One region of the Achromobacter sp. EB05 genome, then DNA from elsewhere that is predicted to be linked to it. Evidence: predicted binding sites of a transcription regulator. Region 1 holds the regulator's gene; each other region holds the start of a gene.
What was found. The regulator LexA, encoded in region 1, represses DNA repair genes until DNA is damaged. The targets are predictions, from matches to a motif close to ACTGTATNNNNATACAGT.

Region 1 (10,400 bases):
CGTTCAGTGCTTCGCGTGCGATGGCGTGGACAGCCTGTCGACCAGGGCGATGCCCAGCGCCGACAGAATGAACAGCGCGTGAATGATGGTCTGCCACATCACGCCCGCTTCCGAGAAGCGCGCGTTGGGCGTGCCCAGCGTGCCGGCCTCGATGAAGGTGCGCAGCAGGTGGATCGACGAGATGCCGATGATGGCCATGGCCAGCTTGACCTTGAGGACGCTGGCGTTGACGTGGCTGAGCCATTCCGGCTGGTCCGGATGCCCCTGCAGCCGCAGGCGCGACACGAAGGTCTCGTAGCCGCCGACGATCACCATCACCAGCAGGTTGGAGATCATGACCACGTCGATCAGTCCCAGCACCAGCAGCATGATTTCCATTTCGCCGAAGCTGGTGGCGTGCGTCAGCAGATGCCAGAGTTCCTTCAGGAACAGCATCACGTAGACGCCCTGGGCGACGATCAGTCCCAGATAGAGCGGCAGTTGCAGCCAGCGCGAACTGAAAATCAGGCTGGGCAGCAAGCCAAGACGGGGTGGGGTGTTGGGGGTCATGATGGGTGCGAGCCGTTATAGGGATACGGAAAAAGTGCGGCGGCAATTCTAACAACGCCGCGCTCTCCCGGGATTTGTTTTTGATGACGAATTTATGGCGGAGCAGGGGTACTTACCACGGTAAGAAGTCTTTCGCCCGCCTTTTGTGTAAGAGAAATTCGCATTTGCGAAACTCTGTGGCGAAACGGTTTGAGCGCTTTTGGCGTATATAGAATTGCCGCCTCACTCGAACAGAGTCAGTCAAGAGGAGTTTTTTCCATGAAGATCCGCTACACCGTTGCCGCGCTGGCCGTTGCCCTTGCCCCTTATTCCGCGTCGCATGCCCTCGATATCGGGGGACTGGTGGGCGCCGGCAGCAAGGTGGTGCAGGCCGCCACCCTGAGCGATGCCGAAATCAAGACCTTGTCGGACAAGGCTTGCGCGCAGAGCGACTCCCAGGAAAAGATCGCCGCCCCGGGCAGCAAGTACGACGTGCGCCTGCAGAAGATCGCCAAGCAACTGGGCGGCACCGTCAACGGCCAGAAGGCCAACTACAAGGTCTACATCACCAAGGACGTCAACGCCTGGGCCATGGCCAACGGCTGCATCCGCGTCTACAGCGGCTTGATGGACATGATGACCGACGACGAAGTGCTGGGCGTCGTGGGCCATGAAATCGGCCACGTGGCGCTGGGCCACAGCAAGAAGGCCATGCAGACCGCCTACACGGTCTCGGCCGCGCGCGACGCCGCCGGCGCCGCCGGTGGCGCCACGGTCGCCGCCCTGAACTCTTCGCAGTTGGGCGACCTGACCGAGAAGTTCATCAACGCGCAGTTCTCGCAATCGCAGGAAAGCGCCGCCGACGACTACTCGTTCGACCAGTTGCAGGCCAAGAAGCTGAACACCCGCGGCCTGGTGACGGCGTTCCAGAAGCTGGCCGAGCTGGACGGCGGCAAGAGCGATATGATGAGCTCGCACCCGTCTTCGGCCAAGCGCGCGCAGCATATCGAAGATCGCATCGCCAAGGCCAAATAAAGCGCCCTGGCGGGCAATTTGCCGCCCTTTCCGGGTGGAAAACGGGGCGCGAGCATCCGGGCTTGTCCGGGTGCTCGCGCCCCTTTGCGTCAGGGGTCCGGAAGTTTCCGGTAAAATGCCGCGTTTATCCGCCCGTCATCCCATATCTTTCGGAAAATAGGTCTTTTAATGCAGCCTGTGGTTGAAACCCTCTCCGGCCTCGAGCGCCGTGTTGATCTGGCCGTCTCGGTGGCCGACGTCGAAAAGGAAGTCCAGGCGCAGTTGAAGCGCGTGGCCCGTACCGCCAAGGTCCCTGGCTTTCGTCCCGGCAAGGCGCCGCTCGCCATGCTCGAGCGCAGCCATGGCCCCGGCATCCGCTACGACGTGATCAACAGCCAGGTCGGCCGCGCATTCGAACAAGCCGTCGACGGCGCCAAGCTGCGCGTCGCTGGCGCCCCGAACCTGGAACCCAAGACGGAAGGCGTCGGCGAAGACACGCTGGCCTTCACCGCCACGTTCGAGGTCTACCCCGAAGTCGCCGTGCCGGACCTGTCGGCCCTGGCCGTGACCCGCTATGAAACCGCCGTCACCGACGCCGAAGTGCAGCAGACCCTGGACGTCCTGCGCAAGCAGCGCGCCACGTTCGAAGCTCGCGAAGGCCGCGCCTCGCAAGACGGCGACCGCGTCACGCTGGACTTCGCCGGCACCATCGACGGCGTGCCGTTCGAAGGCGGCAAGGCCGAAGACTTCCCGTTCGTGCTCGGCCAAGGCCGCATGCTGCCGGAATTCGAAGAAGCCGCCCGCGGCCTGAAGGCTGGCGAAAGCAAGGTCTTCCCGCTCAAGTTCCCCGATGACTACCAAGGCAAGGAAGTCGCCGGCAAGACCGCCGAATTCACCATCACCGTCAAGGAAGTGGCCGAAGGCGTGCTGCCCGAACTGAATGCCGAATTCGCCAAGTCGCTCGGCCAGGCCGAAGGCGACATCGAAAAGCTCAAGGCCGACATCCGCAGCAACATCGAACGCGAAGTCAAGGTTCGCGCGCAAGGCCGCACCAAGTCCAGCGTGATGGACGCCCTCGTCGAAGCCGGCAAGTTCGACGTGCCGAAGGCGCTGGTCGACAACGACGTGCAAAGCCGCATTGCCGCCGCTCGCGAAGAGCTCAAGCAGCGTGGCGTGCCCAACGCCGAGTCCGTGCCGATCCCGGCCGAAGCTTTCTCCACCGAATCCGAGCGCCGCGTGCGCCTGGGCCTGCTGGTGTCCGAACTGGTCAAGCAAGCCCAGCTTCAGGCCAAGCCGGAACAGGTCCGCGCCCGCATCGAAGAGTTCGCGGAAAACTACGAACAACCCGCCCAGGTTGTCAGCTATTACCTGGCCGACCGCCAGCGTCGTGCTGAAATCGAGGCTATCGTGCTCGAAGACAACGTCGTCGCGCATGTTCTGGAAAAGGCCAAGGTCACCGACGAAAAGGTGCCTTTTGATCAGTTGATGGGGATGGCGTAACACTATGCAGAGATTCACCGATTTCTATGCGGCAATGAATGGCGGGTCGTCGGTGACCCCCACCGGCCTGGGCTACATTCCCATGGTGATCGAGCAGTCGGGGCGCGGCGAACGCGCCTACGACATCTATTCGCGTCTGCTCCGCGAGCGGCTCATCTTCCTGGTGGGCCCGGTCAACGACGCGACGGCCAACCTGGTCGTGGCGCAGTTGCTGTTCCTGGAATCGGAGAATCCTGACAAGGACATTTCCCTGTACATCAACTCGCCCGGCGGGTCGGTGTACGCGGGCATGGCCATCTACGACACCATGCAGTTCATCAAGCCGGACGTGTCGACCCTGTGCACGGGCCTGGCGGCCAGCATGGGCGCCTTCCTGCTGGCGGCTGGCAAGAAGGGCAAGCGCTTCACCCTGCCCAACTCGCGCATCATGATCCACCAGCCCTCGGGCGGCGCCCAGGGGCAGGCCTCCGACATCCAGATCCAGGCTCGCGAGATCCTGGACCTGCGCGAGCGTCTCAACCGCATCCTGGCCGACAACACCGGCCAGTCGATCGACCGTATCGCCCTGGACACGGAACGTGACAACTTCATGTCCGCCGAAGATGCGGTATCGTATGGACTGGTGGACAAGGTGATGACCTCCCGTTCGGAAGGCTGACTTCCCGGTTGAGTCCCATCCGCTGCCGCCATGTTTGAGTAAGCGCAGGCGCCGGGCCCTTTACCCGGTCCGGCGCTTCTTTACCTGAGATACGACTACATATGCCTGAAAAAAAGGGATCGGCAGACGCAAAAGTGCTGCATTGCTCGTTTTGCAATAAAAGCCAGCACGAAGTCCGCAAGCTGATCGCGGGTCCGTCGGTATTCATCTGCGATGAATGCATAGACTTGTGCAACGACATCATCCGCGAGGAAGCGCAGGCTACCGCGCGCGCGGCGATTCGTTCCGAACTGCCCACTCCGGCTGAAATCAAGACGTTCCTGGACCAGTACGTGATCGGGCAGACCTCGCCCAAGCGCATGCTGGCGGTGGCCGTCTACAACCACTACAAGCGCATCCGCCACGGCGAGATCAAGGGCGACGAAGTCGAGCTGTCCAAGAGCAACATCATGCTGATCGGCCCCACCGGGTCGGGCAAGACGCTGCTGGCGCAGACCCTCGCGCGCATGCTGAACGTGCCGTTCGTCATGGCAGACGCCACCACGCTGACCGAAGCCGGTTACGTCGGTGAAGACGTCGAGAACATCATTCAGAAGTTGCTGCAGAACTGCAACTACGAAGTCGAGAAGGCGCAGCGCGCCATCATCTACATCGATGAAATCGACAAGATCTCCCGTAAGTCCGACAACCCGTCCATCACCCGCGACGTGTCGGGCGAGGGCGTGCAGCAGGCCCTGCTCAAGCTCATCGAAGGCACCGTGGCCTCGGTGCCGCCGCAGGGCGGGCGCAAGCACCCCAACCAGGACTTCGTCCAGGTCGACACGACCAACATCCTGTTCATCGTCGGCGGCGCCTTCGACGGGCTTGAAAAGGTCATCCGCGACCGCACGGAAAAGTCCGGTATCGGCTTCTCCGCCTCCGTGCGCGCCAAGTCCGAGCGCGGCGTGGGCGAGCTGTTCTCCGAAGTCGAACCCGAAGACTTGATCAAATTCGGCCTGATCCCCGAACTGGTCGGCCGCCTGCCGGTGGTCGCCACGCTGGACGAACTCGACGAGGCTGCCCTGGTGCAGATCCTCACCGAGCCCAAGAACGCCCTGCTCAAGCAATTCCAGAAGCTGTTCGCCATGGAAGGCGCCGAGCTGGACGTGCGTCCCGCCGCCCTCAAGGCCATCGCCCGCAAGGCGCTCAAGCGCAAGACCGGCGCCCGTGGCCTGCGTTCCATCATCGAGCAGGCCCTGCTCGACACCATGTATGACCTGCCGTCGCAAGGCAACGTCAAGCGCGTGGTGCTCGACGAAGGTGCGATCGAAGGCGAGGGCAAGCCCTTGCTGATCTACGCCGACGAAGAGGGGACGACCGAAAAGCCCGAGCGCGGGGAAGTCCGCGACGCCGCGGCCTGACGGATATTTCAAGAAAACCCGTTTCCGTAACGGGTTTTTTTGTCTCAGGGCCCCGATTGAACGCACACTCCCTGGGGGTGTGCAATAAAACTGGATACCGGCCGCCGTTTTTTTTGCGGTTTTGTTTATCCGGCCGCCGGGATCTTGAATTTTCGGCTATTGTTCCCATAACAGACGTAACTGACGGGGCTGTCCGGGTATACCCGGTCATCCTGTCCCCGATACGCCGAGTCATACCGAGGAACCTCCTATGTCTGCCAGCCAGACCCTGCCTTCCGACCCGATCGACCTCCCCCTGCTGCCACTGCGCGACGTCGTGGTGTTCCCGCACATGGTCATCCCGCTGTTCGTCGGCCGTCCGCGCTCTATCCGCGCGCTCGAGGTTGCGATGGAAGCGGGCAAGAGCATCATGCTGGTGGCCCAAAAGTCCGCCGGCAAGGATGATCCCACCCCTGAAGACGTCTACGAGATCGGCTGCGTCGCCGGCATCCTGCAGATGCTCAAGCTGCCCGACGGCACCGTCAAGGTGCTGGTCGAAGGCACCCAGCGCGCCCGCATCAACAGCATCGAAGACGCCGACTCGCACTTCACCTGCCAGGTCACCCCGATCGAGCCGGACGCCGTCCAGGGCTCCGAGACGGAGGCCCTGCGCCGTGCGATCGTCGCCCAGTTCGAGCAATACGTAAAACTCAACAAGAAGATCCCCCCGGAGATCCTGACCTCGCTCGCCGGCATCGATGACGCCGGCCGCCTGGCCGACACGATCGCCGCGCATCTTCCGCTGAAACTCGAGCAGAAGCAGAAGATGCTCGAGATCGTCGGCACCTCCGAGCGCCTCGAAGGCCTGCTCACGCAGTTGGAAACCGAAATCGACATCCTTCAGGTCGAAAAGCGGATCCGCGGCCGCGTGAAGAAGCAGATGGAAAAGAGCCAGCGCGACTACTACCTGAATGAGCAGGTCAAGGCCATTCAGAAGGAGTTGGGCGAGGGCGAAGAGGGCGCCGACATCGAGGAGCTCGAAAAGAAGATCATCGCCGCGCACATGCCCAAGGAGGCGCGCAAGAAGGCCGATGCCGAGCTCAAGAAGCTCAAGCTCATGTCGCCCATGTCGGCCGAAGCCACCGTGGTGCGCAACTACATCGATACGCTCATCAATCTCCCCTGGAGGAAGAAGAGCAAGATCAACAATTCCATCTCCAATGCCGAGACGGTGCTCGACAACGACCACTACGGCCTGGAGAAGGTGAAGGAACGCATCCTCGAATACCTCGCCGTGCAACAGCGCGTGGACAAGGTCAAGGCGCCGATCCTGTGCCTGGTCGGTCCTCCCGGGGTCGGCAAGACCTCGCTGGGCCAGTCCATCGCCAAGGCCACGAACCGCAAGTTCGTGCGCATGGCCCTGGGCGGCGTGCGCGACGAGGCCGAGATCCGTGGCCACCGCCGTACGTACATCGGCTCGATGCCCGGCAAGATCGTCCAGAACATGTCGAAGGTCGGCGTGCGCAATCCCCTGTTCCTGCTCGATGAAATCGACAAGCTGGGCATGGATTTCCGCGGCGATCCCTCGTCGGCGCTGCTCGAAGTGCTGGACCCGGAACAGAACCACACGTTCCAGGACCACTACATCGAAGTCGACTTCGACCTGTCGGACGTCATGTTCGTGGCCACCAGCAACACGCTGAACATTCCGCCGGCCCTGCTGGACCGGATGGAAGTGATCCGCCTGTCGGGCTACACCGAGGAAGAAAAGATCCACATCGCCCGCGACCATCTGCTGCCCAAGCTGATGAAGAACAACGGCGTCAAGGATACCGAGCTGACCGTCGATGACAGCGCGCTGCGCGACATCGTGCGCTACTACACTCGCGAAGCCGGCGTGCGCGCGCTCGAACGCGAAGTGGGCAAGATCTGCCGCAAGGTGATCAAGCAGTTGCTGACCCAGAGCGACCGCGCCAAGGCCGAAGGCAAGACCTTCGAACTCAAGCCGGTCAACGTCACGGGCGAGAACCTCAGCGACTACCTCGGCGTGCGCCGCTACACCTTCGGCATGGCCGAAAAGGAAAACCAGATCGGTCAGGTGACCGGCCTGGCCTGGACGGAAGTCGGTGGCGACCTGCTCACGATCGAAGTGGCGGACATGCCTGGCAAGGGCGTGATCCAACGCACCGGTTCGCTGGGCGACGTGATGAAGGAATCGGTCGAGGCGGCCCGCACGGTGGTGCGCTCGCGGGCGCGTCGCCTGGGCTTTGCCGACAGCGTGTTCGAGAAGCACGACATGCACGTGCACGTGCCGGAAGGCGCGACGCCCAAGGACGGTCCGTCCGCCGGTATCGCGATCACCACGGCCATGGTGTCGGCCCTGTCGCGCATCCCGGTGCGCGCCGACGTCGCCATGACCGGCGAGATCACGCTGCGTGGCGAAGTCCTGCCGATCGGCGGCCTGAAGGAAAAGCTGCTGGCCGCCCATCGCGGTGGTATCAAGACGGTCTTGATCCCGGAAGAAAACGTCAAGGATTTGGCGGAGATCCCGGACAACGTCAAGAACCATCTCGAGATCGTGCCGGTCCGCTGGATCGACAAGGTGCTGGAACTGGCCCTGGAACGCCTGCCGGAGCCGCTGGCTGAAGACGAAGCGGTCAAGGAGCCGCTGGTCGCCAAGCCGGCCGAGCCGGGTTCGACGGATCCGGTGCTCAAGCACTGATGCCTGGCCCGAGGCGCCCCGCGAGGGGTGCTCGCAAAAAGAAACCCCGCGCAAGCGGGGTTTCTTTTTTGGCGCGTCCGTGGCGCCGGATCGGAAGCAGTGGGTCAGTGCAGCGTGTGCGGGCGGATCAACCCGACCGCGATGCCTTCCAGCGCGAATTCCTGGTCGGCCTCGACCACGATGACGCTGAAGTCCGGATTCTCGGGCAGCAGTTCGATGCGGCCGTTCTGGCGTTGCAGGCGCTTGACGGTGACGTCGTCGCCGAGCCGCGCCACCACGATCTGGCCATTGCGAGCTTCCGAAGCCTTCTTGACGGCCAGCAGGTCGCCTTCGAGGATGCCGGCGTCGCGCATGCTCATGCCGCGCACCTTGAGCAGGTAATCGGGCGTCTGCGCGAACAGGCTGGTATCGACGCCGATCTCGCGCTCCACATGTTCCGCGGCCAGGATCGGGCTGCCTGCCGCCACGCGCCCCACCAGCGGCAGCAGTAGCTGCGCCAGGCCGGGCAGGGGCAATGGGGCCTGCGACGGTGTCGGCGAGTTGTCCTTCAGGCGGATGCCGCGCGAGGCGCCGGCGGTGAGCTCGATGGCGCCCTTGCGGGCCAGGGCCTTCAGATGGTCTTCGGCCGCATTGGGCGAGCGGAAACCCAGGGCCTGGGCGATCTCGGCGCGGGTGGGCGGAAAGCCGGTACGCGCGACGGTCTGCCGGATGAGGTCCAGGATTTGCTGTTGACGATCAGTGAGTTTGCTGGCCATGGCGGTGATCCGTTTGTGAGTCGGACTGTACATATATACAGCGGCATTCTGGGGGACATAACGCAAAAATGCAAGCGTTGATCCAACGCGGTTTTGTGACAGGCAATAAAAACGGGACCCGCAGGTCCCGTTTGGAGGTGCCGCTGTCGGCGCGTCTTACAGTACCGCGGCGATGCCCTTGGCCACCTGGTCGATGTTGCCGCTGTTGAGCGCGGCAACGCAGATGCGGCCGCTGGAGACGGCGTAGACGCCGTGCTCTTCGCGCAGGCGGTCGACCTGGGCCGAGGTCAGGCCCGAGTACGAGAACATGCCGCGCTGCTGCAGCACGAAGCTGAAGTCCTGCTTGCCGCCGTGTTCCTTGATCTTCTCGACCAACTGCTTGCGCATCAGGCGGATGCGGTCGCGCATGGCGCCGAGTTCTTCTTCCCACATGGCGAACAGCTCGGGCGAGTTCAGCACGGTGGAGACGATCGTGCCGCCGTGGGTGGGCGGATTGGAGTAATTGGTGCGGATGACGCGCTTGAGCTGGCTCAGCACGCGGGTGGCTTCGTCCTTGCTGCCGGCCACGACCGTCAGGGCGCCGACGCGCTCGCCGTACAGCGAGAACGACTTCGAGAACGACGAGCTGATGAACATGGTCAGGTCGAGGTCGGCGAACAGGCGCACGACCGCGGCGTCTTCACGCAGGCCTTCGCCGAAGCCCTGGTAGGCGATGTCCAGGAACGGCACCAGCTTGTTTTCCTTGACGACCGCGGCGATCTGCTTCCATTGGTCGAAGGTCGGGTCGACGCCGGTGGGGTTGTGGCAGCAGGCGTGCAGCACGACCACGGTGTTGGCCGGCGCGGCCTTCAGGGCGGCCAGCATGCCGTCGAAGTTCAGGCCGCGGGTGGCGGCATCGTAGTAGGCGTAGGTGCCGACTTCGAAACCGGCGCGTTCGAACAGCGCGCGGTGGTTTTCCCAGCTCGGATCGCTGATCAGGACCTTGGAGGTCGGCAGCAACTGGCGCAGGAAGTCGGCGCCGATCTTGAGCGCGCCGGTGCCGCCCAGGGCCTGGGTGGTCAGGACGCGGCCGGCGGCGGCCAGCGGGGAATCCTTGCCGATCAGCAGGGCTTGCGCGCCCTGGTTGTAGCCGGCGATGCCTTCGATCGGCAGGTAGCCGCGGGCGGCGGCGGCCTCGATGCGGGCGATTTCCGCCTTGCGCACGGCGCCCAGCAGGGGAATGCGACCCTGGTCGTCGTAGTACACGCCCACGCCCAGATTGACTTTACCGGGGCGGGTGTCCGCGTTGTATTGTTCGTTCAGACCAAGAATGGGGTCGCGCGGCGCGAGTTCGACGGAATCGAAAAGGGTGCTCATGGGACTCTGCTGAGGGTGAGTGGACGCAGTCGGAAGTGCTGTGGATAATGGGGGGTTTACCCTGGGAACAGTCTAGCATGCCTAAGAGCGCAATAGACCCGAGCGCGGCGGGTGCCGCAGCCGTTGGCTCCGTCACTGACGGGGCGGCCGATGTGGCCCCTGGCGCTGTCGCGGCGGCCCCTGGCCCGGGGTACGTCGATTACCCCGGCAGCCCGTTCCACCTCTACCAACCCTATCCGCCCGCCGGCGACCAGCCGGGCGCCATCGAAGGATTGGTCCAGGGCGTGCAGGACGGCCTGATGTACCAGACCCTGCTGGGCGTGACCGGCTCGGGCAAGACCTACACCATGGCCAACGTCATCGCCCAGTTGGGGCGGCCGGCGCTGGTGCTGGCGCCCAACAAGACGCTGGCCGCGCAGTTGTACGCGGAAATGCGCGAGTTCTTTCCCAAGAACGCGGTGGAGTACTTCGTCTCGTACTACGACTAC
Region 2 (10,400 bases), 2.2 Mb from region 1:
GCAGGTGCCTTTTTAACCCGGAAACCCGTGCCGAACGAAAACGCTGGATGGCGTGTGCGTCCGACACTGGTGGGGCCGTGTGCCGATAAGCGATCAAGCCGCCGAGGCTTGCTTGCTGACCAGCTTTTCCTTGATACGCGCCGACTTGCCCGAGCGGTTGCGCAGGTAGTACAGCTTGGCGCGGCGCACGTCGCCGCGGCGCTTGACTTCGATGCCGGCGATTTGCGGCGAGTAGAGCTGGAACGTACGTTCCACGGCTTCACCCGACGAAATCTTGCGCACGGTAAACGCGGAGTTCAGGCCGCGGTTGCGCTTGGCGATCACGACGCCTTCGAAGGCCTGCACGCGCTTGCGGGTGCCTTCAACGACGTTCACGCTCACGATGACGGTGTCACCGGGAGCAAATTCAGGCTTGGCTTGGCCGCCGGTCAGGCGGGCAATCTCTTCCTGTTCCAGGATAGCGATAAGGTTCATTGAGAACTCCTAGATCATCATGCCTTTGCGGACTAAAGCGCTTTGCCGTTCGATGTTGTTCACGCCTGCCAAAAAGGCCAGGCCATGTACCGCAAGCAGAGGATGAGATTTGGCAAACCAATGATTCTACACCAAAAATTGGCGGATGCCTCAGGTAACATGGCGCCCTGCCCGCAGGTTTGCGGTACCCTAGCGGTTTCTGTAACAAACACGTCATAAGACGCTGTTCCCCTCATGTCGTACTCGTCCCTGTTATTGGTCGTCCTGGCGGCGATGGCCCACGCAACGTGGAATCTGCTTGCCAAGCGCGCGGCCATGGTGGGCGCTCCGTTCGTGTTCGCCTACGGCCTGTGCGCTTCGGTACTGTATGCGCCGTGGGTGATCTGGGTGCTGCTGCACGACGGCATGACCTGGACCTGGCCCGTGGTGGGGGCGATCCTGACATCCAGCCTGTTGCATCTGGGCTACAGCCTGTGCCTGCAGCGCGGCTATCAGGTGGCCGATCTGTCTGTGGTGTACCCGATCGCCCGGGGCACCGGCCCCCTGCTCTCCACGACTGGCGCCTTCCTGCTGCTGCGCGAACCGGCCACCGCCACCGGCATTGCCGGCATGCTCTGCGTGGTGATCGGGGTGCTGCTGATCGCCACCCAGGGACGGCTGGCGATCTTCCGCAACGCGCAGGCCTGGGTGGGCGTGCGCTGGGGCATGGTGATCGGCCTGTTCATCGCCGCCTACACCGTGGTGGATGCCTATGGCGTCAAGGTGCTGCTGATCAGCCCGGTGCTGTTCGACTGGTTCACCTGTGTCACCCGCACCGCGATGATGACCCCGCACATGGTAAAGCGCCGCGCGCAGGCGTGGGAACTGATGCGCGGCCACTGGCATCTGGCCCTGGCGGTGGGACTGCTGTCGCCACTGGGCTACATCCTGGTGCTGTATGCGCTGCGCAATGGCGCGCCGCTGAGCCTGGTGGCGCCGGCGCGGGAAATGTCGATGATGCTGGGCACGCTGGCAGGCATGTTCCTGCTGCGCGAGAAAGTCGGCCCCGGCCGTCTTGCGGGCTGCCTGTCGATCCTGGCGGGCGTCGTGCTGCTGGGCTCGACCTGAAAAGCCCCGGCCCGGTGCTGGAACCGGCGCCACCTTCCGTGCAGCCATCCTGCCGGTTTCGGACTCCGGCGCCGGCCTGCTCTCAAAAGCCGCCGGCCACGCCCAACCACATGAGGGCGGGAATCATCGCGCCCCACGCCAGCACCAGCACCACGTCCACGACCATGCTTTTCACGCTGACCTGATCCGACACCGGTTCGACCGTGGCGTTGCCCAGGCTGCGCTCGCGGGGCGCCTGGACGACGTTGCCGACCGGCAGGGCGTCGACCGCCGCCGGCGGAAACGGCCACCGGCCGGGCAGCGTGCCCGCCCGCTTGCGCGGCTCGACTTCCGCGGGCGTCGCCACGCCGTCAGCGGCGGGCACCGCAAGATCGATGGATACGGCGCCCCTCGCATGGCTGCTCGCCGGCGTGGCCGACCCGGGCATGGCCAGCCCCGCGAAGCGCGCATAGATGGCGCGGGCGCGTTGCGCCGCACGGCGCAGCGGTGTCAGGGAAACAACGGCGAGATCATCCGGCAGGACGGAAAGCTGAGCGGTGTTCATGAGGAACTCCTAATAACGCGATCAAGAACCGCGGCGACACGCCGCGGCGGCGACCCACGGCTGGGCCGTGGGTCAATCGAACAACGACAACTGCCCGGCGACCATCGCGCGCAACTGGCGCGCGCCGCGCCCGTAGGCGCCGGCAACCGGCAAGGCACTGGCAAAAGGGACCCCTGAAGACGCTTTCGCGTCAGCCGGGGATGGGAAAACGGGAGCGCCGGCAGCGGCTGGCGGGAACAAGGCGGCCGAACCACCGGCGGGCGCCGGGGCCAGGAAACGGTCGCAGTCGAGGGCAAGCCGGTGGCGGTTCAGGCCAAGCTTGCGGGTGGCCACGGCGAAGCGCTGGCGCAGCAGGTCGGCCCAGATGCCGGTGCCCCGCATGCGCGAACCGAAGTTGGGATCGTTGCGGCGGCCGTTGCGCAGGTCTTCGATACGGTGGAGCACGCGCTGCGCACGGTCGGGGAAATGGGCGTTGAGCCAGTCCTCGAACAGCGTTTTGACTTCCCAGGGCAGGCGGATGACGGTGTAGCTGGCGTAGTGCGCACCGGCCGCCTTGGACTCCTGCAGGATGTGTTCCATGGCGTCATCGTTGATGAACGGGATCACGGGCGCCACCAGCACGCCGACCGGCACGCCGGCGGCGGTCAGGCTGCGCACGGCCTCCAGGCGGCGCCACGGCGCCGCGGCGCGCGGCTCGAGCGTGCGGGCCATGTCGGCGTCCAGCGTGGTGATGCTCATGTAGACGACCACGAGGTTCTGTTCGGCCAACGCCGCCAGGAGGTCGAGGTCGCGCGCCACCAGGGCGTTCTTGGTGACGATGGTGAGGGGGTGGCGGGTCTCGAGCATCAGCTCGAGCATGCCGCGCGTCAGGCGCCAGTCGCGCTCGATGGGCTGGTAGGCGTCGGTGGCCGATCCGATGTTGATGGGCGACGGCTTGTAGCCGGGACGGCTGATTTCCGCCCGCAGCGCCTCTACGGCGTTGGCCTTGGCCACCAGCCGCGTCTCGAAATCGAGGCCGGGGGAGTAGCCCAGGTAGGAATGGGTGGGACGGGCGTAGCAATAGACGCAGCCATGCTCGCAGCCACGGTAGGGATTGACGGCCACGTCGAAGGGGATGTCGGGCGAATCGTTGCGCGACAGGATCTTGCGGGCTTCTTCGGCGGTGACGGTGGTCTTGGGGGCTGCGGGCGCCCGGCGGACGTCGGGCAGGATGGGGATGACGGAAGTATTGGGGACGGCATCAACGAAATCGGCCGGGAGGCCCGAAGCGGACCAGCCATCGTCGACCTGCACGCGATCGTCTTTCTGGAAGCGATGCCGAACATTAGTAACCGCACCCCGACCGCGCAAGGCGGCGGGGGCGGCAGCCGGGGACCCAGAACCGGCGGGAAAAGAATGATCGGTGCGTGCCATGAAAACAACTGTACAAAAACACAGTGGTTTTGACAAGCACCAAAAGCCTTTTCGTAAGACAGCCCCACTTTACCGCAAGACGAAGACGGCGTCCGGACAATTCGATTTCATGTTGCGATATCGCCCGGAAACCCGCGCCGGCATTGGGTTTGGAATAAAAACAACACCCAAAAACCGGTACGGGGCGGGCCCTTCCCGCCCCGACTTGCGGTTTACCGAAGCATGCCCGCCGCCGCGGTCTGATGCGTGGCTTCGTCGATCAGGATGAAGGCGCCGGTGGCGGGCACATCGGCGTATCGATCGACCGCCAACGACTCGCGCGTGGTGAACGCGACGCGACCGATGTCGTTCATGCGCAGCGTGCCTTCGGTGTTCTCCACTTCCTGCAGTTCGTGGATGTCGCGATGCGAGAGCACCGCGCGGATCTTCGCCGACGTCAGTCGCGTGCCATGCTTGAGCAGATACTTGCGCGCGAGGTTGAGCGCCTGCGCATCGAGCCAGCACAGCTCCGCCTCGAATTCGCGCGCGACCTGCGCCGGCGCCGCCGCGTGCACGATCACGTCGCCGCGCGAGACATCGACGTCGCGGTCCAGCACCAGCGTGACCGAGTCGCCCGCCACCGCTTCATCGAGTGCCCGATCGAACAACCGCACTTCCTGCACGCGCGCGGTCACGCCCGACGGCTGCACCGCGATCTCGTCGCCGGGACGCAGCACGCCGCTGGCGATGCGGCCGGCATAGCCGCGGAAATCGTCCTTGCGATTGCCATCGTGGCGCGCCACCCACTGCACCGGAAAGCGCAGCGGACCCGCGCCGCCGTCGCCGCTCAGATCCAGCGACTCCAGCAACGTCAGCAGCGGTTGCCCCGAGTACCAAGGCGTCTTGTCCGACCGCGTCACCACGTTGTCGCCGTTCAGCGCCGACAACGGCAGCGCGTCGAAGTGAGCGATGCCGAGCTTGCCCGCCAGGTCGGCATAGGCGGCGCGGATACGCTCGAACACGGCCGGGTCCCAATCCACCAGGTCCATCTTGTTGACGGCCACCACGATGTGGCGGATGCCCAGCAGGCGGGCGATGGTGCTGTGGCGCTTGGTCTGCGGCAGCAGCTTGCCATCGGCGGCGCGGGTGGCGTCGATCAGGATCACGGCCACGTCGGCGGTCGATGCGCCGGTCACCATGTTGCGGGTGTACTGCTCGTGGCCGGGCGCGTCGGCGATGATGAACTTGCGCGCCGGAGTCGAGAAGTAGCGATAGGCCACGTCGATGGTGATGCCCTGCTCGCGCTCGGCCTCAAGGCCATCCGTGAGCAGGGAGAAGTCGATGCCGCCCTCGGCCACGCGCTTGTACTTGGCGCGCGAGATGGCGTCGAGCTGGTCGGCGAACACGCCCTTGCTGTCATACAGCAGGCGGCCGATCAGCGTCGACTTGCCGTCGTCCACCGATCCCGCGGTGATCAGGCGCAGCACGCCCGTGCCGGCGCCCGAAAGAAAAGAATCGTTTACTGCGTTCATATGCGTCCCCTGTCGGCCGGCCAGGCGCCGGCCACTCGTGCGATCAGAAATAGCCTTCCTTCTTGCGGCGCTCCATCGAGGCCTCGGAAGTCTGGTCGTCCATGCGCGTGGCGCCGCGCTCGGTGATATCGGTCACCGCGGTCTCGGCGATGATGGCGGCGGTATCGGCGGCATCCGAGGCCACCGGGCAGGTGCAGGAGATATCGCCCACGGTGCGGAAACGCACCGACAGGCGCTCGACCGTGTCGCCGTCCTGCGGCGGCGTCAGGCGCGTGACCGGCACCAGCAGGCCCTTGCGCCGCACCACCTCGCGCTCGTGACTGAAGTAGATCGACGGCAGCGCCAGCTGTTCGCGCTGGATGTACTGCCAGACGTCCAGCTCGGTCCAGTTGGAGATCGGGAACACCCGCATGTTCTCGCCGCGGTGCACCTTGGTGTTGAACAGGTTCCACAGTTCCGGGCGCTGGGCCTTGGGGTCCCACTGGCCAAACTCGTCGCGGAACGAGAAGATGCGCTCCTTGGCGCGCGCCTTTTCCTCGTCGCGGCGGGCGCCGCCGATGCAGGCGTCGAAGCCGAATTCCTCGATCGCCTCCAGCAGCGTCACGGCCTGCGCCGCGTTGCGCGAATCGGTCTCGCGCCGCAGCACCAAGCTGCCGCGCTTGATCGAGTCCTCGACGCTGCGCACGATCAGGGTCTCGCCCAGTTCGGCCGCACGCGCGTCGCGGAAGGCGATGACCTCGTCGAAATTGTGGCCGGTGTCGATGTGCATCAGCGGGAACGGAAAGCGCCCCGGCCGGAACGCCTTTTCGGCCAGGCGCAGCAACACCACCGAATCCTTGCCGCCCGAGAACAGCAACACGGGCTTCTCGCTCTCGGCCGCCACCTCGCGCATGATGAAAATGGCTTCCGATTCCAGCCAGTCCAGGTGGCTGCGTTGAATCACTGCGGACATAGGTATTCCCCTAAAACGAATTCTTGATACGTGACGGGCGTCAGGCGCGCGTGGTTTCCGCGACGATGCCAATGACCCGGTTGCCTGCGTGCAGGCCGCATTCCTTGGAGTCCGACGACTCCCACCACCAGCGCCCGGCCCGCAGGTCTTCGCCCGGGCGGATAGCGCGGGTACAGGGCTCGCAGCCGATGGACGGATAGCCCTGGTCGTGCAGCGGGTTGTAGGGAATGCCCAGGCCGCGGATCACGCCCCAGACATCCTCTTCGCGCCATTCGGCCAGCGGGTTGAACTTGTAGAGGCCGAAGGTGGCGTCGTCCTCTTCCAGGTGCAGTTCACCGCGCGTGGTCGATTGCGCGCGCCGCTGCCCGGTGATCCAGGCGCCGCGTCCGGCCAGCGCGCGCTTGAGCGGCTCGACCTTGCGGATCTGGCAACAGGCCTTGCGCAGCTCGACGCTCTCGTAGAAGGCATAGGCGCCGTGCTCTGCCACATGGCGCTCGACCGCCCCGGACTCGGGTCGATACACGGTGATCTCGCGTCCGTAGCGTTCGCGCACCGCGTCCAGCACGCCCAGCGTTTCCGCGTGCAGCCGGCCGGTGTCCAGCGTGAAGACCTCCAGGTCCAGGCCGGCGCTGTAGATGGCGTGCGTCAGCACCATGTCCTCGGCCGCCAGCGACGAGGCCAGCGCCGCGTCGGGATAGCGCTGGCGCGCGTCCGCCAGCCGCGCGATCAGTTCGTGCCAGCGAACCGCAAGGGCCGGCGCCAGGCCGGCGGCGAGATCCGCGGCCGTCATGCTTGCACCGCGAAGACACGCGCCCGGCGCGGGCGGGCCAGCAGGATATCGCCATCGCGCAGCGCCAGTTCGCGATAGAGATGCTCGGGCACCTCGGCCTCGATGACGGCGTCGGAATCCTGGCTGGCCAATTCCAGGTAGGCGCTGGGGCCGGCCAGGTAGGCATGCGACAGGCGCACCGGGATGCCGGCGCCGCCAGCGTGATAGCGTTCGATATCGAATTCGTGCGGCCGCACGTAGGCGGTGGCGCGTTGCGACTCGGCCTGCGCCAGTTCAGGCGCCGGCAACGACAGCCCGGCGCCTTCCCAGACGCCGCGGCTCGCCACGCCCTGCAATTGATTGACATCGCCCAGAAAGCCGTAGACGAACGGAGTGGCCGGCCCCTCCCAGACCTCGCGCGGGGTGCCGACCTGTTCGATCCTGCCGGCGTTCATCAGCACCACGCGGTCGGCCACTTCCAGCGCTTCTTCCTGGTCATGGGTGACGAACACGCTGGCCACGTTCAGCTCATCGTGCAGGCGGCGCAGCCAGCGGCGAAGCTCCTTGCGCACCTTGGCGTCGAGCGCGCCGAACGGCTCGTCCAGGAGCAACACGCGCGGCTCCACCGCCAGCGCGCGCGCCAGCGCGATACGCTGGCGCTGGCCGCCCGACAGTTGCGCCGGGTAGCGGTCGGCCAGCCAATCGAGCTGCACCAGGTTGAGCAGGTCATGCACCTTGCGCCGGATCTGGTCTTCCGGCGGCCGCTGCGAGCGATGCTTGACGCGCAGGCCGAAGGCAACGTTCTCGAACACCGTCATGTGCTTGAACAGCGCGTAGTGCTGGAACACGAAACCGACCTGGCGCTGGCGCACGTCCACCGCGGTGGCGTCCTCGCCGGCGAACAGCACGCTGCCCGTGTCGGCCGATTCCAGCCCGGCGATGATGCGCAACAGCGTGGTCTTGCCGCAGCCCGAAGGCCCCAGCAGCGCCACCAGCTCGCCCGTCTCGATGTGCAGCGATACGTCATTGAGCGCGCGGAACTGGCCGAAGCGCTTGGATAGATTGCGAACCTCGATACTCATGCTTGTCTCCGTCTGGCCGGCCGCGTCAGGCGACGGCCGGCTTGATGGCCGTCGCCGGCCCGGGATACTCGACCGGCAGCTCCGCCGCCTTCAGGTAGCGCGCGTTGCGCCACTCGACCACGTTCTTGGCCACCAGCGTCACCAACGCCAACAGCGCCAACAGCGAGGCCACCGCGAATGCCGCCGAATACTGGTATTCGTTGTAGAGAATCTCCACATGCAGGGTCATGGTGTTGGTCAGGCCGCGGATCTGGCCCGACACCACCGAGACCGCGCCGAACTCGCCCATGGCCCGCGCATTGCAGAGAATGGCGCCGTACAGCAGGCCCCACTTGATGTTCGGCAGCGTCACCCGCCAGAAGATCTGCCAGCCGTTCGCGCCCAGCGTCAGCGCGGCCTGTTCTTCCTCGCTGCCCTGCGCCTGCATCAGCGGAATCAGCTCGCGCGCGACGAAGGGAAAGGTCACGAACAGCGAGGCCAGGATGATGCCGGGCACGGCGTAGACGATCTTCAGGTCGTGCGCCTGCAACCAGCCGCCGAACCAGCCCTGGGTGCCGAACAGCAGCACGAACACCAGGCCGGCCACCACCGGCGACACCGAGAACGGCAGGTCGATCAGCGTGATGAGGAACTGCTTGCCGCGGAACTGGAACTTGGTGATGGCCCAGGCCGCGGCCACCCCGAACACCAGATTGACGGGCAAGGCGATCGCCGCCACCAGCAAGGTCAGGCGGATCGCGGCCAGGGCGTCCGGCTCGACGATCGCTTCCAGGTAGAGCGCCCAGCCTTTGCGGAATGCTTCGTAGAACACCGCGGCCAGCGGCACCAACAGAAACAGCGCCAGAAAGCCCAGCGCCAGGAACAGCAGAATGCCGCGCACCCAGCGCGGCTCGGTCAGGTGCGCGGGACGGTCAACAAAGCTCATGCCTGTCTCCCCAGGCCGCGACGGGCCTGCCAGCCCTGCAGCAGATTGATGACGAAAAGCAGCACGAACGACAGCACCAGCATCACGGTGGCGATGGCGGCGGCGCCGGCGTAGTCGAACTGCTCCAGCTTGGCGATGATCAGCAGCGGCGTGATCTCGGACACCATCGGCATGTTGCCGGCGATGAAAACCACCGAGCCATACTCCCCGACGGCGCGGGCGAACGCCAGCGCGAAGCCGGTCATCAGCGCCGGCAACAGGGTCGGCAGCAGCACGCGGCGGATGGTCTGCCAGCGATCGGCGCCAAGGCTGGCGGCGGCCTCCTCGATTTCGCGCTCGATGTCTTCCAGCACCGGCTGCACCGTGCGCACCACGAACGGCACGCCGATGAAGATCAGCGCGATCACGATGCCCAGCGGCGTGAACGCCACCTTCAGGCCGAACCAGTTGGCCAGCGGCGCGCCCAGCCAGCCCTTTTCGGCGTACAGCGCGGTCAGGGCGATGCCGGCCACGGCGGTGGGCAGCGCGAACGGCAGATCCACCAGCGCGTCCAGGATCTTCTTGCCGGGAAAGCGGTAGCGCACCAGCACCCAGGCCACGATGGTGCCGAACACCAGGTTCACCAGCGCCGCCAGCAGCGAGGCGCCGAAGGTGAGCTGATAGGAGGCCAGCACCCGTGGCGCCGTAACCGCGTCCCAGAAGCCCTGCCAGCCCAGCGAGGCGCTCTTGATCGGCAGCGCCGCCAGGGGAATCAACACGAGCACGCTCAGGTACAGCACCGCGTAGCCCATGGAAATGCCGAAACCGGGCAGCACGCCCGGGCTGTTGCGCCGAACGGCAAAAGGCGCCTGCGCGCCCTTTGCCGTCGGAATCGAGGCTGAAGTCATGGCCGTCGTCCGCTGGTTGTCCGCTTACTTCTTCTGCGGCTGGTAGATCTGGTCGAAGGTGCCGCCGTCGCTGAAGTGGTCCTTCTGCGCCTTGCGCCAGCCGCCGAAGATCTTGTCGTCGATGGTCACCAGCTTGACCTTGGGGAACTTGCTTTCGTACTTGGCGGCCACGGTCTTGTCGATCGGCCGGTAGTAGTTCTTGGCGATGATCTCCTGGGCCGCCGGGGTGTAGAGGAATTCCAGGTAGGCCTGGGCCGCGGCACGGGTGCCCTTCTTGTCGACGATCTTGTCGACGATGGCCACGGGCGGCTCGGCCAGGATCGACAGCGACGGCACCACGATGTCGAACTTGTCCGGACCCAGTTCCTCCAGCGCCAGGAAGGCTTCGTTTTCCCAGGCCAGCAGCACATCACCCACGCCGCGCTCGACGAAGGTCGTGGTGGCGCCGCGGGCGCCGGTATCGAGCACCGGCACGTGCTTGAGCAGCTCGCCGACATAGGCGCGCGCCTTCTCTTCGCTGCCGCCGTTCTTTTCCAGCGCGTAGGCCCAGGCGGCCAGATAGTTCCAGCGGGCACCGCCCGAGGTCTTGGGGTTGGGCGTGATCACCTGCACGCCGTCCTTGACCAGGTCGTCCCAGTCCTTGATGTGCTTGGGATTGCCCTTGCGCACCAGGAACACGATGGTCGAGGTGTAGGGCGAGCTGTTCTGCGGCAGGCGCGCCTGCCAGTTCTCGGGC
Region 3 (10,400 bases), 1.2 Mb from region 1:
GTGAGGATGCGGCCGGCGCGGCGGCGCGTCGGCGGGCGCGGTTTCCAGCGCCGCGTCCCAGCCGCTGACGGTCACGTCCACCGGCAGCACCCGCACGCCGTGGCGGCGCGCGTCCTGCACCAGTTGCGCCGGCGCGTAAAAGCCCATGGGCTGGGAGTTGAGCAGCGCGGCCAGAAAGGCCTCGGGTTCGTGGCGCTTGAGCCAGGAACTGGCGTAGGCCAGCAGCGCGAAGCTGGCGGCGTGGCTTTCGGGAAAGCCGTATTCGCCAAAGCCCTCGATCTGGCGGAATAGCGCCTGCGCGAAGTCCAGCGTGTAGCCGTGCGCCAGCAGGCCGCCCACCAGCTTGACGCGGTATTTGTCGACGCCGCCCTTGCGCCGCCAGGCGGCCATGGAGCGCCGCAACTGGTCGGCATCGCCGGGCGAGAAACCGGCCGCGACCACCGCGATCTGCATCACCTGTTCCTGGAAGATCGGCACGCCCATGGTGCGGCTGAGCACGCCGCGCACTTTCTCGCTGGGGTAGCTTTCCTTTTCCTTGCCCTGGCGGCGGCGCAGGTACGGATGCACCATGCCGCCCTGGATCGGGCCGGGCCGCACGATCGCCACCTGCACCACCAGGTCGTAGTATTCGCGCGGCCGCAGGCGCGGCAGCATGGTCATCTGGGCGCGCGATTCGATCTGGAACACGCCGATGGTGTCGGCCTCGCAGATCATGTCGTAGGTGGGGGCGTCGCCTTCGGGAATGTCCTGCAACCGCAGCGGCTGGCCGCGGCGCTGGCCGGCCAGTTCCAGGGTGCGGCGCAGCGCCGACAGCATGCCCAGCGCCAGCACGTCGACCTTGAGCAGCTTGAGCGCGTCCAGGTCGTCCTTGTCCCACTGCACCACGCTGCGGTCGGCCATGGCGGCGTTTTCGATCGGCACCAGCCGCGACAGCTTGCCGCGCGAGATGACGAAGCCGCCGGGGTGCTGCGACAGGTGGCGCGGAAAGCCCATCAGCGTCTGGGCCAGCGCGGCCCACTGCCGCGCCACCTGCGATTCCGGGTCCAGGCCGCAGGCGCCCAGCGTGCGCAGCATTTCCTGCTTGCTGTCCCACCACTGGTGGGCGCGCGCCACCGCGTCGATCACGCCCGGGTCCACGCCCAGCGCGCGGCCGGTGTCGCGCAGCACGCTGCGCGGGCGGTACGAGATCACCACGGCGGTCAGGGCGGCGCGCTGGCGGCCGTACTTGCGGTAGATGTACTGGATCACTTCCTCGCGCCGCTGGTGTTCGAAGTCGACGTCGATGTCGGGCGGCTCGTTGCGTTCCTTGCTGATGAAGCGCTCGAACAGGTTGTTGCCGCGGCGCGGATCGACCTCGGTGATGCCCAGGCAGTAGCACACCGCCGAGTTGGCGGCCGAGCCGCGCCCCTGGCACAGGATGCCGTGGTCGCGGGCGTACTGCACGATGTCGTAGACCGTGAGGAAGTAGGCCTCGTATTGCAGGTCGGCGATCAGCGCCAGTTCCTTTTCGATCTGCTCGCTGACGTAGTCCGGCGTCCCGCCCGGAAAGCGCCGCGCGGCGCCGGCCAGGGTTTCCTGGCGCAGGTAGGTGGCGGGGGTGTGGCCGCGCGGGATGATCTCGTCGGGATATTCGTAGCGCAGCTCGTCCAGCGAGAAGGCGCAGCGCCGCGCCACCACCAGCGTCTGCGCCAGCGCCTCGGGCGGATAGAGGTTGGCCAGCCGCATGCGGGTGCGCAGGTGCTGCTCGGCGTTGCCCGCCAGCGCGTAGCCGCATTGCGACACGCACTGGTGGGTGCGGATGCCGGTCAGGGTGTCGTGCAGCGGCTTGCGCGAGCGCACGTGCATCTGCACCTGGCCCAGCGCCACCACCGGCAGTTCGGCGGCGCGCGCGGCGCGGTCGACGGCGGCGCGGTGCAGGTCGTCGCGCGAGCGGTACAGCAGGGTCAGGCCGACCCAGGCGCGGCGCGGGAAGGTGGCGGCCAGCCAGCGCGCCTGCTGCGCCATGCGGTCGGGGTCGTCGCCGTAGACCGGCGACAGGATCGCCAGGCATTCGGGCAGGTGGCGCAGGTGTTCGTAGCCCGGCGGCGGAGCGGTGAAGTCCTCGGGCGCCAGCCGGTATTCGCCCTTGGGGGCGCGGGTGCGGGCCAGGGTGATGAGTTCGGACAGGTTGCCGTAGCCCTCGCGGGTCTGTGCCAGCAGGGTCAGGTCCAGCGGCGCGGCCTCGGGGCCGGCGCGCAGCCGGAAGGTGGCGCCGATGATGAGCGGCAGCTTCTGGGTCTTGGCCTCGACGTGGGCGCGCACCACGCCGGCCAGGCTGCATTCGTCGGTGATGGCCAGGGCGGCATAGCCCAGTTCGGCGGCGCGGGCGGTCAGTTCCTCGGGGTGCGAGGCGCCCTGCAGGAACGAGAAGTTCGACTGGCATTGCAGTTCGGCGTAGCCGGGCAGTCCGGCAGGCGGACTGGGGGCGTCGTCATGGGGATCGTCGGGCGCGTGCATGGCGGGGTCAGGCGTACAGCCCGTGCAGGTACCAGCGCGCGTGCGCGTCGTCGCGCTCGCGGTAGATCCAGTAGCGCGCGCTGGCGGCGTCCTCGGCGACGAAGTAGTCGCGCACGGTCAGGACCGGATCCCACCAGCCGCTTTCGATGCGCTCGGGGCCGCGCATCAGCCGCAGTGCCTGGCCGGCGTATTGCGGGCGGTGACCGGCAAGTTTGAGCGGCAGCGGCGGATCGAGCAGCCAGAAGGGGCGGTCCAGGGGCTCGGGCAGCGGTTCGGGGCGTTGCGGCGGTTCCAGCGCGTCGCCCCAGGCGTTGGCGGCCTCGGGCCGGTGGTCGGGGAGGGGACAGGCGTGGCGCACCTGCTCGCGGCCCAGCCGCGCGGTCAGCAGGTCCAGCAGGCGGGCGTGGTCGGCGGCGGTGCCGCCGGGTTCGGGGAACAGCGTGGTGCTGGCGGCGGGCTGTTCGGTGGTGTCGGGCGCCAGCAGCGTCACCGCGATCACCGGCGCTTCGAGCGTCAGGCGGCCGAGCTTTTCGCGCAGCAGGTTGAGGATCTGCGGCGCCTGCCAGACGGGCTGGGCCAGCGCCAGTTCCAGCTCGGTGGGCGGGCGCGCGTGGCGGCCACGCTCGTGGTCCAGGCGCAGCAGCACGCGCCGCACCGCCAGTTGCCGCGCCGCCAGCCAGCCGCCCAACTGTTCGGCCAGGCGCCGCGCCACGGCCAGCACCGCGTCGGTGTGTTCGAGGTATTCCATCAGCTCGATGCGGCGCTCGAAGCGCGGCGGCGGCTCGATCCAGCGATGCAGTTCGGGCGACTGGCCGTAGGCCGCGTCCAGCGCTTGCAGCAGGTCGGGCGCGCTGCGCCGTTGCAGGCCGGCACGCGGCAGGGCGCGCAGGTCGGCCAGGGTGTGGCAGCCGATGTCGTTGAGCCAGTCCAGGCGCGGCCGGGCCTGGGGCAGCAGGGCCACGGGCAGGGCGTCGAGCCGGCGCGCCAGGGTGCGCGGGGTGAGCACCCGGCGCGGCGGCCGGCGTCCGCCGCGATGCGCCAGCAGCCAGGCGCCGGCGGCGGTGGGCGCCATGCCCAGCGACACGCGCAGGTCCAGCGCGGCCAGCGTGGCGGCCACGCGCCGGTGCAGCGCGCGCGGCCCGCGGAAGAACAGCAGGCTGGCGCCGACGTTGAGCAGCACGGTGTCTGCGTCCGCCAGCGCGACCTCGGGGGTGTATTGCAGCAGCGCCAGCGCCGCGCCCTGCAGGGTGTCGGCCTCGGCCACCGGGTCGCGCGCCAGCAGTTCGACCTCGGGCGCGATGGCGGCCGCGCCGCCCCGACGCATGCCCGCGCGCACGCCGGCCTGGCGCGCGGCGGGCGTGAGGGCGGCGACGCGTTCCTGGTCGAGGACCGCGTAGGCCTGCGCCTCAAGCGGCCAGTGCGGGCGCAGTGCGTCCAGCGGCAGGCAGCGCAGGCAGGCGGCGATCCAGAGGCGCATGGCGGGTGGGCGCCAGGACGCCGGGCTCCAGGCCCACGTACAGCGGGGCCTCGCAGACCGGTCCGCGGCGCTTGAGGATATGGACGGACAGCCCGCCCGGCGCGGGCGCGAGCGCCAGGCGCAAGGGGGCGGGGGTGGCGTGCTGCGCGGCGCTGGCCGGGCGCAGGGCGACGAACAGCAGGTCGCTGGCCTGGGCCGCCAGGTGCAGCCGGCGCAGCGATTCGGGGCGCACGTGCGGCAGCCAACAGAGCAGGGCGCCGCAACTGCCGTTCTTCAGGATCTGCTCGGCGGCCCAGAGGGCGTCCAGCGGTTTTTCGGGGGCGACCCAGAGCAGTTGGCGCGGGTCGAGCCGCCAGCTCATCCAACTGGCGATGTGTGGCGCGTGCGGCGGCTGCACCAGGGCGATGGCGCGGCGCGTTTCGAGCTGCGCCAGGGCCGGGCGCAGCAGGCGGATTTCACCGATGCCGGGTTGCGGCGCCAGCAGCTCGATCAGCGAGCCCAGCGGCCAGCCGCCGTCCGGCAGCTCGGCCGACAGGGCGGCGTGGCCGGTGGGCAGGCTGCGGGCGGCGCCGCGCGCCAACTGGGTGGCGCGCCACAACGCGGGATGGATCTGTTCTGGCGACGGCATGGCGGGCGGACGACCCGGTTTTCCTGGGTGAAGATTCGGTGGGTGGCGGCACGGCCGGGCGGAGAGGCGCCTGGCCGGAATCGCTTATCGCTGTATGAATATACAGTATTTTACCCGACCCGGAAGGCACCGGATGTATCTGTCGCTTGCACCGTATTGGTGCGTGCCGCAGTGCCCGCTTCGAGGCGCGAGGCGCCGTCGCCATCCCCGCCACGCCCCTGGAAGGTGCCGGTCGTTAACCCGTGCAGGGCTTGGCACGCTTCCTGCTTCTGTCCCCATGTCACCGTCTCCTCACGCAACAACGTCCAACAAAAGGAGTGCTGAACATGGCCCATCAACCGGAACGCATCGTCGAACTGTCGCGCCGCGTCGAGCGCATTTCGAACGAGAAGATCGAGAGCATCGTCGACATCAACCAGCAGGCCAAGTACCTGTCGCTGAACGCGCGCATCGAGGCCGCGCGCTCGGGCGAGGCGGGACGCGGTTTCGCGGTGGTGGCCAACCAGGTGCAGTACGTGTCCGAGCAGATCACCGGCATCGCCGACGCGCTCAAGGAAGAGTTGGCCGGGTCCATCGCCGACCTGATCCGCATCGGCGAAAACACCCTGCACGAGATCCGCGGCTACGAGGGCCGCCGCCTGGGCGATCTGGCGCTGAACATGATCGAGACCATGGACCGCAACCTGTACGAGCGTTCCTGCGACGTGCGCTGGTGGGCGACGGATTCGTCGGTGGTGCGGGCCTTGCAGGAACCCGGCGCCGACAGCGCCCGCCACGCCAGCGGCCGGCTGGGCGTGATCCTGGACAGCTATACGGTCTACCTGGACCTGTGGGTGGCCGATGCGCAGGGGCGGGTGGTGGCCAACGGCCGTCCCGACCGCTATCCGCAGGCGCGCGGCGCCAACGTCAGCCAGGCCGAGTGGTTCCGGCGCGGGATGGCCACGGCCGACGGCGGCGAGTACGTGGCCATGGACATCGACAGCGAGCGCCTGCTGGAGGGCGCCCACGTCGCCACCTACGCCACCGCGATCCGGCGCGACGCCGACAAGCAGGGCGAACCGCTGGGCGTGCTGGGGGTGTTCTTCGACTGGAGCCAGCAGGCCGACAGTATCGTCAAGTCGGTGGGCCTGTCGGAAGAGGAATGGGGACGCACCCGCTGCCTGCTGGTCGACAGCCGCCAGCGCGTCATCGCCGCCTCGGATGGCGCGGTATCGCTGAAAGAGCGGTACGTGCTGCGCCACGACGAGCGGCCGCGCGGCTACTACGAAAACGCCGATCGCGGCCTGGTGGGGTTCGCGCTGACGCCGGGCTATGAAACCTATGCCGGCCTGGGCTGGTACGGCGTCATCGCGCAGCGTCCGCGCGACAGCTTCGAATAGGGGCGGCGCGGGCCGGACGGCGGCCGGGCGCGTGGCCCCGGATGCCTCCGGGCCCGCACGCGGCTCAGGTCCGCGCGGCCTGGCCGGCGGCTACCGGTTCGTCCTGCGGCACGCCCGCCGCGCGGTCGGCCTCGAAGCCGTAGAACTGCATGTCTTCGTAGCTGATCCAGCGCGACTTCTTCACCAGCCGGTGGCCGATCCAGAACGCCAGGAACAGCGGGATCGCCAGGTAGGTCGAGACCACGCCGATCCAGTCGATGCGCTCGTCCAGGAAGGCCTGGTAGTTCTGGCCCAGCGTGACCAGCAGGCACAGCACGAAGGCGAACAGCGGCCCGAACGGAAACAGTCCGGCCTTGTAGGGCAGGTTGGCGGTGTCGTAGCCGTGCTTCACGTAGCCCTGGCGGAAGCGGTAGTGGCTGACGGCGATGCTGAGCCAGACGATGAACTCGGTCATGCCGGCGAAATTCAGCAGCCAGATATAGACCGCCTTGGGGCTGTAGACCACGCTGAACATGCACAGGCAGGCCAGCGCGGTGGTGGCCAGCAGCGCGTACAGCGGCACGCCGTTGCCGGTCAGGCGCTTGAACACGGCCGGGGCCTGGCCCTCGACCGCCATGTTGAACAGCATCCGCGTGGCGGCATACATGCCCGAATTGCCGGCCGACAGCACCGAGGTCAGGATCACCGCGTTCATCACGGTGGCCGCCGACAGCAGCCCGGCGTGCTGGAACACCAGCGTGAACGGGCTGACGGCGATGTCCTCGACCTCGTTGCGCAGCAGTTGCGGGTCGGTATAGGGGATCAGCAGGCCGATGATCAGGATCGCCAGCACGTAGAACAGCAGGATGCGCCAGAACACGTGGTTGATGGCGCGCGGCACGTTGCGGCGCGGGTTCTCGGATTCGCCGGCGGCCACGCCGACCAGTTCGGTGCCCTGGAACGAATAGGCCACCACCATGGCCACCCCGACCCAGGTGGCGGCGTTGCCGACGAAGGGCGCCTCGCCCACGGTCCAGTTGCGCACGCCGACCGGCGCGTCGCTGTGGATGATGCCCACCAGCATGGCCAGGCCCAGCACGATGAAGCACAGCACCGCCACCACCTTGATGATGGCGAACCAGTACTCGGCCTCGCCGAAGCTGCGCGCCGAGAAGGCGTTCAGGCCGAAGGTCAGCGCCAGGAAGGCGACGCTCCAGATCCAGCCGGGGGTATCGGGGAACCAGTACGCCATCACCAGTTGGGCGGCCACCACGTCCACCGCCACCACCGTGGCCCAGCTGAGCCAGAAGTTCCAGCCCAGCGCGAAGCCGAAGCCGCCGTCCACGTAGCGCGAGGCATAGGTGCAGAAGGAGCCCGACACGGGCATGAAGGTGGCCAGTTCGCCCAGGCTGGTCATGATGAAATAGACCATCAGGCCGATCAGCAGGTAGACCGTGAGCGCGCCGCCCGGGCCGGCCTGGGCGATGGCCGCGCCCGAGGCGATGAACAGGCCGGTGCCGATGGCGCCGCCCAGGGCGATCATGGTCAGGTGGCGCGCCTTGAGCACGCGATGCAACTGGTTCTTGCCGGCCGGCGGGGTTCCCGAGTCTGTCGTCGGTGTTTTCATGGAATGCACAGGTTGATGCAAAGCCCCGCGCCGACCGCGCACGCCCCTGGGCGCCTTGTGGACACCGGGGGCACGAGCCGGCCCGGGGGGCGCTTTGCCTAGGATTGCGTATGACGGGCATTTTACAATGGGGCCATCCAGTGCCTGTCCGGAGCCGTAGCATGGCCACTTCTTCCCCCGCGTCCCCCCACGAAATCGAATTCCTGCCCGAGCCCGGCACCGAGGTGCGGCAGCTTTTCATCCTGCTGCACGGCGTCGGCGGCGCGCCCGACAACCTGCTGCCGCTGGCCCAGGCCGTGCGCGCCGCGTTCCCCGCGGCGGCGATCCTGATCCCCGAGGGCTTCGAGCCCTTCGATGGCGGCGGCGCCGGCCGGCAATGGTTCTCGGTGCGCGGCGTCACCGAGGAAAACCGCCCCGAACGCGTGGCCCGGGCCCTGCCGCCGCTGGAGGCCTACGTGCAGCGGGCCCAGGCCCGCTTCGGCCTGTTGCAGTCCGACACCGCGCTGGCGGGTTTCTCGCAGGGCGCCATCATGGCGCTGGAGCTGGTGCAGGCGCATGACGGCATGGCCGGCCGCGTGATTGCCTTTTCGGGCCGCTATGCGCAATTGCCCAAGGCCGCGCCGCAGTACACCACGCTGCATCTCTTGCACGGCGCGGCCGACGCCGTCATGCCGGTGGCGCACATCCAGGCGGCGCAGGCGCGGCTGGACGAGCTGCATGGCGACGCCACCATCGACGTGGCCTCGCAGGTCGGCCACGAGCTGCATCCGGCGCTGATCCAGCGCGCCATCGAGCGGCTGCAGACCTGCGTGCCGCTGCGCAGTTGGGAAGCGGCGCTGGGCCTGAACCAGTCGCCGCCCGACGGCACCACGGTGCATTGAAGGCGCGCCGGTGAGCCCCGCCAAATCCTCCGCCACCGCGCGCGACGCCGATCCGGTCGGCGGCGCGCAAAGCATCTTCCGGGTGCTGCGCATCCTCAAGTACGTGGGCGCCGCGCCCGCGCGCGGGGTCGGCCTGACCGACGTGGCGCGCGACCTGGGCCTGACGCCGCCCACCGCGCACCGCATGCTGTCGGCCCTGCTGCAAGAGGGCTTCCTGGCGCTCAATCCCAAGCTCAAGACCTACAGCCTGGGCCGCGAGTCGTACATCCTGGGCCTGGCGGCGGAAAGCCGCCACGGCATCAAGGCGATCGCCGAATCGGCGGTGCTGCGGCTGGCGCAATCGACCGGCGACACCAGCTTCCTGTCGGTGCGGTCGGGCCACGAGGCGGTCTGCGTCGACCGCAAGACGGGCGACTTTCCCATCAAGATCCTGACGCTTGAGGTCGGCCACCGCCGGCCGCTCGGCGTGGGGGCGGGCAGCCTGGCGCTGCTGGCGTTCCTGCCCAACGACGACATCGAGCGGGTGCTGGCGCGCTACGACGCCTCGGCCGCGCCCGACCTGCCGTCCACCGCGATGCTGCGCGAGGACATCGCCGTGGCCCGCAAGAATGGCTATGCGCTGAACCCGGGGCGCATCATCCCGGACATGCTGGGGGTGGGCGTGCCGGTGTACGACCGCGAGCAGCACGTGGTGGCCGCGCTCAGCGTGGCCGCGATCCGCTCGCGGCTGTCGGGGGCGCGGCTGCAGGAAGTGGTGGCGGCGCTGCGGCGCGCCGCCACGGAACTGGGCGCCGAGCTGGCGCCGCGCCCGGCCTGAAGCGCGGCACAGGCCGGCCCGCGCCGCCGGCTATCGCCCCGCGCAGGACTTGCCGCCGTCCACCGGCAGGCACACGCCGGTGATGTACTTCGCTTCATCGCTGGCCAGGAACAGCGCCGCGTGCGCCACGTCCCAGGCGTCGCCCATGCGGCCCATGGGGCTGGCGGCGTTGCGGCGCCGGCGCATTTCCTCCACGTCCTCGAACTGGCCCGCGATCTGGGTGTAGATCAGCGGCGTGTCCATCACGCCCGGCAGCACCGCGTTGACGCGGATGTTGTCGGGCGCGTAGCGCACCGCCAGGGCGCGGGTCAGATGGTTCAAGCCGGCCTTGGCGGCGTAGTACGAGGTGTACGGGTAGGTGTTGACCTGGATCGAGGCCAGCGACGAGATGTTGACGATGCTGCCGCCGCCCTGGGCCAGCATCACCGGCAGCACGTGCTTGCAGGTCAGGAACACGCCGGTCAGGTTGGTGTCCATGACGCGGTGCCAGCTCTCCTCGCTGGCTTCGATCGGGTCGCCCATCTCGGTGATGCCGACGTTGTTGTGCAGCACGTCGATGCGGCCAGCCTCGGCCAGCATGGCCCGCACCGCCGCCAGGATCTGCGCGCTGTCGGTCACGTCGGCCGCCAGCGCGGTGCAGCGGCCGCCTTCCTCGGCGATGATGCGGCGGGTTTCCTCGGCGGAATCGGCACGCAGGTCGACCGCGAACACGTGGGCGCCTTCGCGGGCGTAGAGCGCGGCGGCGGCGCGGCCGTTGCTCCAGCCCGGGCCGGAAGAACCCGCGCCGAACACCAGCGCGGTCTTGCCTTGCATGCGCTGGCCCATGTCAGTCCACCGAGATGTGCGCGAACTCGGCCACCTTCTTCCACTTGGCCACGTCTTCCTTGATCATCGCGGCGAAGGCCTCCGGCTTGTCCGCCACCACGTAGGCGCCCACGCCGGCGTACTTGGCCTGCACCTCGGGGTCGGCCAGCGCGCGGCGCGAGGCCTCGCCCAGCTTGGCCAGGATCGGCGCGGGCAGCCCGGCCGGGGCCAGCAGGCCGTTCCACATTTCGGCGTCATACGTCGGCAGACCGACCTCGGCGAAGGTGGGCACATCGGGCAGTTGGGGCAGGC

Region 2: a site for LexA is predicted at 3,546-3,563, ahead of AAID08_RS07420 (PA0069 family radical SAM protein). Genes of this name have one in related genera too.
Region 3: a site for LexA is predicted at 4,691-4,708, ahead of imuA (translesion DNA synthesis-associated protein ImuA). Genes of this name have one in related genera too.

The regions. Positions count from the first base shown of each region.
Region 1 covers NZ_CP155917.1:3,870,515-3,880,914, reverse strand. Annotated here, with positions in the region: gene AAID08_RS17540 (TIGR00645 family protein) at 4-549, opposite strand; gene AAID08_RS17535 (M48 family metallopeptidase) at 808-1,563, shown strand; gene tig (trigger factor) at 1,732-3,042, shown strand; gene clpP (ATP-dependent Clp endopeptidase proteolytic subunit ClpP) at 3,047-3,700, shown strand; gene clpX (ATP-dependent Clp protease ATP-binding subunit ClpX) at 3,802-5,100, shown strand; gene lon (endopeptidase La) at 5,351-7,801, shown strand; gene lexA (transcriptional repressor LexA) at 7,906-8,556, opposite strand; gene AAID08_RS17505 (amino acid aminotransferase) at 8,713-9,912, opposite strand; gene uvrB (excinuclease ABC subunit UvrB) at 9,990-10,400, shown strand, end outside.
Region 2 covers NZ_CP155917.1:1,626,166-1,636,565, reverse strand. Annotated here, with positions in the region: gene rplS (50S ribosomal protein L19) at 94-474, opposite strand; gene AAID08_RS07430 (DMT family transporter) at 709-1,581, shown strand; gene AAID08_RS07425 (hypothetical protein) at 1,664-2,125, opposite strand; gene AAID08_RS07420 (PA0069 family radical SAM protein) at 2,198-3,538, opposite strand; gene AAID08_RS07415 (sulfate adenylyltransferase subunit 1) at 3,751-5,049, opposite strand; gene cysD (sulfate adenylyltransferase subunit CysD) at 5,093-6,001, opposite strand; gene AAID08_RS07405 (phosphoadenylyl-sulfate reductase) at 6,042-6,791, opposite strand; gene AAID08_RS07400 (sulfate/molybdate ABC transporter ATP-binding protein) at 6,788-7,852, opposite strand; gene cysW (sulfate ABC transporter permease subunit CysW) at 7,878-8,777, opposite strand; gene cysT (sulfate ABC transporter permease subunit CysT) at 8,774-9,664, opposite strand; gene AAID08_RS07385 (sulfate ABC transporter substrate-binding protein) at 9,689-10,400, opposite strand, start outside.
Region 3 covers NZ_CP155917.1:2,682,226-2,692,625, forward strand. Annotated here, with positions in the region: gene AAID08_RS12365 (error-prone DNA polymerase) at 1-2,496, opposite strand, end outside; gene AAID08_RS12370 (DNA polymerase Y family protein) at 2,504-3,973, opposite strand; gene imuA (translesion DNA synthesis-associated protein ImuA) at 3,903-4,601, opposite strand; gene AAID08_RS12380 (methyl-accepting chemotaxis protein) at 4,928-5,980, shown strand; gene AAID08_RS12385 (amino acid permease) at 6,045-7,586, opposite strand; gene ypfH (esterase) at 7,748-8,467, shown strand; gene AAID08_RS12395 (IclR family transcriptional regulator) at 8,478-9,284, shown strand; gene AAID08_RS12400 (SDR family NAD(P)-dependent oxidoreductase) at 9,315-10,109, opposite strand; gene AAID08_RS12405 (tripartite tricarboxylate transporter substrate binding protein) at 10,111-10,400, opposite strand, start outside.